DNA from 4 places in the Micromonospora sp. NBRC 110038 genome. Region 1 is predicted to be linked to each of the others. Evidence: riboswitches for the same ligand, from Rfam matches in the RefSeq annotation. Region 1 holds a riboswitch; each other region holds the start of a gene.

What was found. Region 1 has a riboswitch for cobalamin ahead of bluB (5,6-dimethylbenzimidazole synthase). Riboswitches for the same ligand answer to the same signal wherever they lie in the genome.
Region 2: another riboswitch for cobalamin. It lies ahead of metE (5-methyltetrahydropteroyltriglutamate--homocysteine S-methyltransferase); the one in region 1 lies ahead of bluB (5,6-dimethylbenzimidazole synthase).
Region 3: another riboswitch for cobalamin. It lies ahead of LPU61_RS21845 (ribonucleoside-diphosphate reductase subunit alpha); the one in region 1 lies ahead of bluB (5,6-dimethylbenzimidazole synthase).
Region 4: another riboswitch for cobalamin. It lies ahead of LPU61_RS27610 (cell wall anchor protein); the one in region 1 lies ahead of bluB (5,6-dimethylbenzimidazole synthase).

The regions. Positions count from the first base shown of each region.
Region 1 is NZ_BBOL01000005.1:68,069-70,260, reverse strand. It holds gene LPU61_RS18635 (helix-turn-helix domain-containing protein) at 1-939, shown strand, start outside; cobalamin riboswitch at 957-1,156, shown strand; gene bluB (5,6-dimethylbenzimidazole synthase) at 1,191-1,835, shown strand; gene LPU61_RS18625 (hypothetical protein) at 1,909-2,192, shown strand, end outside.
Region 2 is NZ_BBOL01000009.1:453,824-456,015, forward strand. It holds gene LPU61_RS27585 (acyl-CoA dehydrogenase family protein) at 1-389, shown strand, start outside; gene LPU61_RS27590 (hypothetical protein) at 544-810, opposite strand; cobalamin riboswitch at 926-1,140, shown strand; partial or broken gene metE (5-methyltetrahydropteroyltriglutamate--homocysteine S-methyltransferase) at 1,254-2,192, shown strand, end outside.
Region 3 is NZ_BBOL01000006.1:160,947-163,138, reverse strand. It holds gene LPU61_RS21845 (ribonucleoside-diphosphate reductase subunit alpha) at 1-1,099, opposite strand, end outside; cobalamin riboswitch at 1,235-1,446, opposite strand; gene LPU61_RS21840 (glycoside hydrolase family 2 TIM barrel-domain containing protein) at 1,613-2,192, opposite strand, start outside.
Region 4 is NZ_BBOL01000009.1:458,712-460,903, reverse strand. It holds gene LPU61_RS27610 (cell wall anchor protein) at 1-1,300, opposite strand, end outside; cobalamin riboswitch at 1,435-1,574, opposite strand; gene LPU61_RS27605 (hypothetical protein) at 1,644-2,123, opposite strand; gene LPU61_RS27600 (peptidase) at 2,175-2,192, opposite strand, start outside.

The sequences.
Region 1 (2,192 bases):
TTCTCGACCAGCGACCCGGCAGAGGCGGCGCACGTCTACGAGACCGCGTACGGCCGCAGCGTGCGGCTGGCCGCCGTGCCGACCGGGCTTCCGCTCCGCCACGACCGGTGGAACGCCGGGGCGTTCTGCATCGACGACATCAGCATCGCCCTCGACCTGCGGGTGAACGCGGAACCACTCGGTTACGTCCTGCTCGCCGCCCCCCGCCGGGGGTGCTTCGGGCGCCGCTGCGACGGCGTCGACGAGCTGGTCGGCCCCGGCGAGATCGCCGTGCTGTACCAGCCCGACCTGCCCGGCTCCTCGTGGTCCAGCGACCTGGACGTGACCTGCGTCCTGCTGGACCTCTCGCTGATCGACCAGGTCGCCCGCGCCGATCCGGACCGGCCGCTGGCACCCCTGCGGTTCGTCAGCTTCCGGCCGATCCGCGCCGACGCGGAGTGGCGGTGGCGGCAGACCGTCCGGTACGCGGAGTCGGTCATGGCCGCCGGCGGCGCGCCGGGCGCGTCCCCGCTCGTGCTCGGTGGCCTCGGCCGCCTGCTCGCCGCGGCGACGCTCGCCGCGTTTCCCAGCAACGCCCTCCGGGAGGACCGGCCGTGCGACCGGGCCGACGCCCACGCGGGGACCCTGCGCCGGGCGATCGCCTTCATCGAGTCCACCGCGGGGACCGACATCGGCCTCGTCGACATCGCCCGCGCCGCCGGCACCACCCCCCGCGCGGTGCAGCTCGCGTTCCGCAGTCAGCTCGGCACGACCCCCCTGGCCTACCTGCGCCGGGTGCGACTCGACCTGGCCCGCCAGGAACTGTCCCGGGCCACGCCCGGCGACGGCACCTCCGTGGCCGCGACCGCCGCGCGCTGGGGATTCGCCGACCCGCGCCGCTTCGCCGCCCGCTACCTCACCACGTACGGGGAACTGCCCGGCCGGACGCTGCACCGCTGACGCGGGTTAGCATCGCCGGCGGCACGATCATGCGAGGTGCCCCGCGGGTGCGGGGAGAATCGGGAAGCCGGTGTGAATCCGGCACGGGCCCGCCGCGGTGACCGGGGAGCCACCGTCCACGCGCGAGGAGCGCAGCCACTGGCCGTGCGGCTGGGAAGGCGGACGGGCAGGCGTCGATCCGGGAGTCCGAAGACCGGCCTCGCGTCGACCGCCCACCCGCTGGGTGGGCCGAGCGCAGCGGGAGCCTGCCTGTGGAACTCTACGACGCCATCCACCGCCGCCGGGACGTCCGGGCCCAGTTCACCGGGGAGCCGGTGCCGGCCGACGCCCTGCACCGGATCCTCGACGCCGCGCACGCCGCGCCCAGCGTCGGCTACTCGCAGCCGTGGGACTTCGTCCTGGTCCGGGACGCCGCCGTCCGCCGCCGGTTCTACCGGCACGTGCAGGCCGAGCGGGCCACGTTCGCCGCCACCCTGGACGGCGCGGCGGCCGAGCGGTTCGCGCGTATCAAGATCGACGGGGTGCTGGAGTCGACGCTGTCGATCGTCGTCACGTACGACCCGGAGCGCGGCGGCCCGGCCGTGCTCGGGCGGCACTCCATCGCCGACGCCGGCCTCTACTCGGTCTGCCTGGCCATCCAGAACCTCTGGCTCGCCGCGACCGCCGAGGGGCTGGGCGTCGGGTGGGTCTCCTTCTACCGGGAGCCGTTCCTCGCCGAACTGCTGGGCGTGCCGGCCGGCATCCGGCCGGTGGCCTGGCTCTGCGTCGGGCCGGTCACGCACCTGGAGACCGTGCCCGACCTGGAGCGGCACGGGTGGCGGCGACGCCGGCCCCTCGCCGAGGCGGTGCACCACGACCGCTGGCCGCAACGGGTGACCGACCGACCGAACAGCTAATTCAGGTACGTCTATGTGGCGGCTAGGCTGGCGTAGCGCTGAGTCATCACTTAGCTACGTTGGGAGGAGTTCCATGCGTACCACCGTCAAGGTCCTGGCCGCGTCCGTCTTCGCCGTCCTGGGCCTCGCCGCCGGTGCCACCCCGGCCCTCGCCGCCGCCCCGGCACCCTTCTGCGAGTCCGGCGCGTCGCAGTTCTACTGCGACGCCAGCAGCGCCGGCACGACGACCTGGAGCATCACCTGGTACTCCGGCAGCGTCGGCACCTTCACGACCGCCGGGTCGACCCTCTTCGCCACCTGCCCGGCCAGCAACCTCGGCCACCCGGTGCGTGCCAGCTACAGCTACTTCGACGGCAG
Region 2 (2,192 bases), on a different contig from region 1:
TCGGGCAAGCCGTCGATGATCCCCACGTGCTGACGGGCTACGGAGAGTTCACCGCAGTCCTGGCCGCAGCGCGTCTCCTGGCCGACCACGCGACCCGCGCCCTCACCGAGGCCGACGCCCGCGGCCCCGCCCTGACCCCGGCCGAACGCGGCCGGACGGCACTGACCGTCTCCGCCGCGAAGGTCGTGTCCAGCCGGCTGGCCACGGAGGCGACGAGCAGGATCTTCGAGTTCACCGGCGCGCGCGCGACGGCCCGCGCCACCGGCCTCGACCGGTTCTGGCGTGACGCCCGCACGCTCACCCTGCACGACCCCGTCGCATATAAGGCCCGGGAACTCGGCGACCACCTTCTCACCGGGCGGTATCCACGCATGACGGCACACAGCTGACCGACCCCCGGCATCCGGCGGTGGTCCGACAGAGAAGACCGCGGTGAGGAGCCTGTCGACGCGGGTCGTTCAGATCCGGTCACCGGTGTGGTCCGCGTGGGCACTCAAGGCAGGGGAGTCGACCACGACCGCGAGCGGCTGAGGGGTGACTCCGTCACGCCTCTCGACCCCTGACAGCTGGCCGGGCCGTATCCGAGCCGGCCAGTACCCGGGTGAGACGCTCACACATGCTGTCGGTGGAGTCGCCTTCGGCGACGATCGCCTCGATCCGCGCCAGCCGGGCCCGGGCCTGACGCACCTCGTGCTCCAGCCGGGTGGCGCGGGCAGCCGTCGCGCCTACCTGCCGTCGGCAGGCGTCGAGGCGTTCGAAGTCCTCCGGGCGAATCGCCACCCATTCGCTGCCGTCCACGAGCACGGCCACCCTGTCGATCCTACTGCCCATTCGTCACCTTCCCGTCGGACAGCTCGAGGCTGCTGCCGCGATGTCTCTGTGTCTCGAAGGGGGACGCGCCAACGCCGATCGCTTCTGGACACCTAGGATAGACAGCAGTGCTGGTTCGCTGTGACGCTCAAGCGTCGCGGCGTCGTAAGAGGGAACCCGGTGCGAGACCGGGACTGCCCCGCAGCGGTGAGTGGGAACGACCGCCGTCATCAAGCACTGGACCGCGAGGTCTGGGAAGCGACGGCCATTAGGCGACCGGACAGGTCATGCCCACGAGTCCGAAGACCTGCCCGCACCGCGTACGCCGGCCGGCGTGCGCCGCTGACGGTCTCTCGGGAAGGCCGGGGCGGAAGCCGGTGCGCCCCTGCGCCTCTTCCCTCCCGCCCTCGCGTGAGTCCTCGGACGCTTCGAGGGAAGGACCCATGAGCACCACATTCGGTCAGAGCACCGTGCTCGGTTATCCACGTATCGGTGGTAACCGTGAACTGAAGAAGGCCGTGGAGGCCTACTGGGCGGGCCGCATCGACGCCGCGGAGTTGGAGAGCACCTCGGTCGCGCTGCGCGCCGGGGTCTGGCGGACGCTGCGCGACGCCCGCCTGGACGCGATCCCGTCGAACACGTTCTCCTACTACGATCACGTCCTCGACACGGCGGTGGCCGTCGGCGCGGTCCCACGACGCTTCGCCCGACTCGGCCTGTCAGGGCTCGACACCTACTTCGCCATGGCCCGCGGCGTCGACGCCGAACCGGCGCTGGAACTGACGAAGTGGTTCGACACGAACTATCACTACCTGGTCCCGGAGATCGGACCCGACACCGTCTTCGCCGCGAACCCCGACAAGGCGTTGCGTGAGTACGGAGAAGCCCGCGCGCTGGGTATCGAGAGCCGACCGGTGCTGGTCGGGCCCGCCACGTTCCTGCTGCTGGCCAAGACCTCCACACCAGGCGTCGAGTCATTCGATCGGATGGCCGAACTCGTCGACGTGTACGCCGACGTTCTCCGTGCCCTCGCCGCCGCCGGTGTCACGTGGGTTCAGCTGGACGAACCCGCCTACGTGGCCGACCGCACCACGGCCGAGATCGAGGCGCTACACGATGCCTACATGCGGTTGTGCTCCGTGCGGCAGCGGCCGAGGATCTTCGTCGCCACCTACTTCGGGGAACTCGGTGACGCGCTGCCCGCGCTGCTGGACACGCCGGTCGAGGCGCTCGGCCTGGACCTCGTTGCCGGGCCCGGCAACCTGCGACGTCTCGCCGGAGCCGGCCCACTGCACGGCAAGACGATCGTCGCCGGGCTCGTCGACGGTCGCAACGTCTGGCGCACCGACCTTCGGGCGGCGATAACGACCGGTGCCGCGGTC
Region 3 (2,192 bases), on a different contig from region 1:
CGGGGGCGTCGGACGGGTCGATCAGCGACCAGTCGCCGTCGGCCTCGACCCGGCGCATGAACTCGTCCGGGATCCAGTTGGCCAGGTTCAGGTTGTGGGTGCGCCGGGACTCCTCGCCGGTGTTGTCCCGCAGCTCCAGGAACTCCTCGACGTCCGGGTGCCACGGCTCCAGGTAGACGCAGGCCGCGCCCTTGCGCCGGCCGCCCTGGTTGACCGCCGCCACCCCGGCGTCGAGCGTCTTGAGGAACGGCACGATCCCGTTCGACCTGCCGTTGGTGCCCCGGATCAACGCGCCCCGGCCGCGCACCCGCGACCAGGAGATGCCGATGCCGCCGGAGAACTTCGACAGCTTCGCCACCTGGTGGTAGCGCTCGTAGATGGAGTCGAGTTCGTCGCGCGGCGAGTCGACCAGGAAGCACGACGACATCTGGGTGTGCCGGGTGCCGGAGTTGAACAGCGTCGGCGAGCTGGGCAGGTACGCCAGGGCGGACATCAGGCGGTAGAAGTCGACCGCCTCCCCCGCCGTCTGCGACAGCCCGCAGGCCACCCGCAGCAGCCAGTACTGCGGCGTCTCCACCACCAGCCGGGTCTGCGGGTGCCGCAGCAGGTAACGGTCGGCGACCGTGCGCAGGCCGAAGTACTCGAACCGCAGGTCCCCGGCCGGGTCGACGGCGTCGTCCAGCTCGCGGGCGTGGGCGGCCACGAAGGCGGCCGTGCCGTCGCCGATCAGGCCCAGGCCGTGGGCGTACCGGATGGACTGGCTGAAGCTGTCCACCTCCTGCCCGCGGACCTCCTCGGCCACGTACGCGGCCAGCAGCCGCGCCGCCAGCTTCGAGTACTGCGGTTCCTCGCCGATCAGCTCCGCCGCCGTCTGGATCGACAGCTTGTCCAGCTCGGCCGTGGTCGCCCCGTCGTACAGGCCGCTGATCGTCTTCGTCGCCACCCGCAGCGGGTCGACCTCGTCCAGGTCGGCGACCCAGCGCTGCACCGCCTCGACGATCTTGTTGACGTCCACCGGCTCGGTGTCGCCGTCCCGCTTACGGACCTGCATGACGTGCCGGCGTTGCCCCGGCCCCGCCTGTTCGCGCGTCGCGCTCATGTTCGCCCTCCTCAAGCCCGTCCCCGAGGTCGAGGGCGCGCGGGAGGACGCCGCCGGACACCCGCGACGGCACAACCCGCCGCCGCTGCCGGCTGATGGCGTCGGCCGTCCCACGCGGCCTTCGACCGCCGCACGCGTCGCGTGCGGCACGCTGGCAGGTCTTCGGACTCGCGGGCGTCATGCTCGGTGCCTACTGGCCGTCGCTTCCCAGGCCCGGCCGGGCCCAGTGCTTCGTTGACGGCGGTCGTTCCCACTCACCGCTGCGGGGCAGCCCCGGAATCACACCGGGTTCCCTCTTGCCTCGACCACCGTGGACCGATGGCCGAACCAGCTACGGGTGACACCATATATGGGCGCAAGGCGAAGATGGCAACACCAGATGATGTGTCGGGCGAGTCGCCGCGCAGCGTGACCCCACCCTCGCGCCGGGTGAGCGGCGACCGCGGGCCACCGGCCGGACGACGGGCCAGCCCGCAGGTGCGCGGGCTGGCCCGGATCCGGGGTTGCGGCCGGCTAGGAGGTCTTCAGGCTCCACTGCTGGTTCGCGCCGCCGTTGCACGACCACAGGACGATCTTCGTGCCGTTGGCGGTGGCGGCGCCGCTGGCATCCAGGCAGAGCCCCGACGCCACGCCCGTGATGGTGCCGTTGGCGTTGACGTTCCACTGCTGGTTGCTGCCGCCGTTGCAGTCCCAGATCACGACCGTGGTGCCATTGCTGGTGCCCTGGCCGTAGGCGTCCAGGCACTTGTTGCCGTACACCTGGAGCTGGCGGCTCGACGTGTAGGTCCACCGCTGGTTGCTGCCGCCCCCGCAGTCGAAGAGCTGCACCTGGGTGCCGTTGGTCGTCGTCGAGTTCGGCACGTCCACGCAGCGGTTGGACTGGGTGCCGACGATGGTGCCCTGCTGGCCGTTCCCGCCGTTCGCCGGGGGCGGCGGCGCCACCACGGCCGGCGCGGCCGACACGACGGTGGCCCGGTCCAGCGCGACGGGGCCGTTGCCGACGACCCGTACCCGCACGACGTGTTGCCCCTGCGTGAGGGTGCCGCTGTTGTACAGCGCCACGTTGCCCCGACGGGCGGACGCCTGGAAGCTG
Region 4 (2,192 bases), on a different contig from region 1:
CGGTCGCCGACACGGTGGGTGACGGGGCCGGTGCCGTGGTGCTGGCGGACGCACTCGGGGTCGGGCTGGCCGGTGCGGTCGGCGTCGGCGACCCGGTGGGTGTGGGGGACGCCGTTCCGGTCGGTGAGGCCGTGCCCGTTGGAGTCGGCCCGGGCGACGACGGCGGAAGGTCGAGGCCGATGCGGCCGAGCGGCACCTGGGCGAGACCGAGCAGTGCCTGCGCGGTGGCCCGACGCCACTGGTCCCGGGAGACGTCGTCGATCCCGGACCCGACAGCGGCGGCCAGGCCTTCGGCGTTGTAGGCGATGGCTCCCGCGTCGGCGGCTGCGCCGCCGTGCGACGTGGTCAGCTGGAGCACGCGGAGCGCGCCCGCTGCGCGGGCGGCCTCGGCATGGCGTCCGGAGGCGGCGAGCGCCTGCCCGGCCAGGCCGGTGCTGTTGGAGTTCGCGCCGGTCGTCGGCCCCGAGCCGCCGAACGACCCGTCGGAATGCTGCTGGGCGACCAACCAGTCCACGCCCCGATCCGCCGCGGCCGCGGCACCCGTGGCCCCTTCGTCTGCGGCGGCCAGCAGCGCCTGCACGGCCATCGCGGTCGAGTCGACGTCGAGGGTGGCGCCGGCCTGCTCGTCGCACGACGGCGACGGGCCGTCCCCCGTGTCGGGGTAGAGCCGGAAGCCACCGGCCGCGCACTGCTGCCGGACGAGGAAGTCGACGGTGTCCTGCGGGACGTCGCCGCTGCGGGCCAGGCCCAGCACCGTGAAGGACTGGTCGAAGGTGTTGCTGGCGTCCGGACCGCTGTCGGCGGTGGTGCGGCTGGTGATCCGCCCCCGCTGATGCCCGGCGTCCGCCCCGGCGACCAGCGACAGGGCCTCGGCCCGCAGGTCGAAACCGCCGAAGTCGGTGGGATCAGCTCCGGCGGCGGCGGCCGCGTAGAGCAGCTTCGCGGTGGCCCCGCCGTCGGTGAAGCCCTCGATGCCCCAGTCGTCGTAGCTGTTGTAGGAGCGCACGTGCGCCGCGACCTGCGCGGTCGCCGCCTGCCGGGTCGGCACGGCCACCCCGGTCGCGGACAACGCGATGATTCCGTCGATGGTCAGGCCCCAGTCAGGGCTCCCGAACGGCCCGGGAAGTGCCCCGTCGGCGACCTCACCGGCCAACCAGGACGCTGCCTCGCGTGCCGCGGCGGCGTCGGCCGGTGCCGGTGCGGCAACCACGGTCAGGGGCAGGGCGGCGATCGCGGCGAGGGTCGCCGCTGTGCTGGCGGCGAGACCGGTGCCGATCCGCCGGTGCCGGGACAGGGACATGGGGTGCCTTTCGCAGAGCGGTCGGTGAAGGCGCCGGAACGCAGCCGAGGAGTCGGCACCCGCTCGCATGACGACGCGTTGCGCGGGGTGGACGGACCTCGGCGGCCCGGACTTCACCCTGTAGACCTCGACAGTGGAAGCCGCTCGTCCCGGGCGAGGCATTCCGGCTCGCGGGGTCGATGCCTCGCTCACGGTTGCGGGTCAGCGCCGGCTTCAACCGACTTTCCCCCACACGGGACGTATGCAGTTGTGTGCCCGGCGTGAACCGGGTGCCGACACGGTACCGCCCGCACGTCGAGTGACGCCAGAGCGGTGGCCGGCACCCGGCACGTCGGTCGACGGGTCAGGGAGCGGCGATGCTCGGTGGGGCGCCCGCGCCGAAGGACCAGCCCTCGACGCTGCCCGGCGCGGGGTTGTAGCTGGTCGCGCCGGACGTGCTGTAGGACCAGGCGCCGCCGCTCGGCGCGTGCCAGTACGACCAGTACGCGGTGACGGGTGGAGTGTTGACGCACGGCTCGGTCGCGGCGGTGGGCTTGCCGTTGATCCGGCACACGAACGCCAGTCCCCAGCGCGAGGTTCCGGTCACGGTGAAGCCCGCGCCCTGGAGGGCGGCCAGCCCAGTCGCCGGGTCGCCGAGGGCGCAGGCCACCTGGACCCCGCCGCCGAGGGCGGCGAAGTCGACCACCACGGTGACCCCCGACGTGTCGGTACACGCGGCGGCGTGCGCGGCCTGCGGCGCAGGCTCGACGGCGGTCAGCGCGACGGCGGCGACGGCGGCGGCCAACAGTCCGGCAAGCCGCCTACGAATGACGATTCGAAACATGGGTCCTCCCCGAGAGCAGACGAATGAGAATCAGGCGAGCGACGGGACGGCTCACGGGCAGTCGGGGGT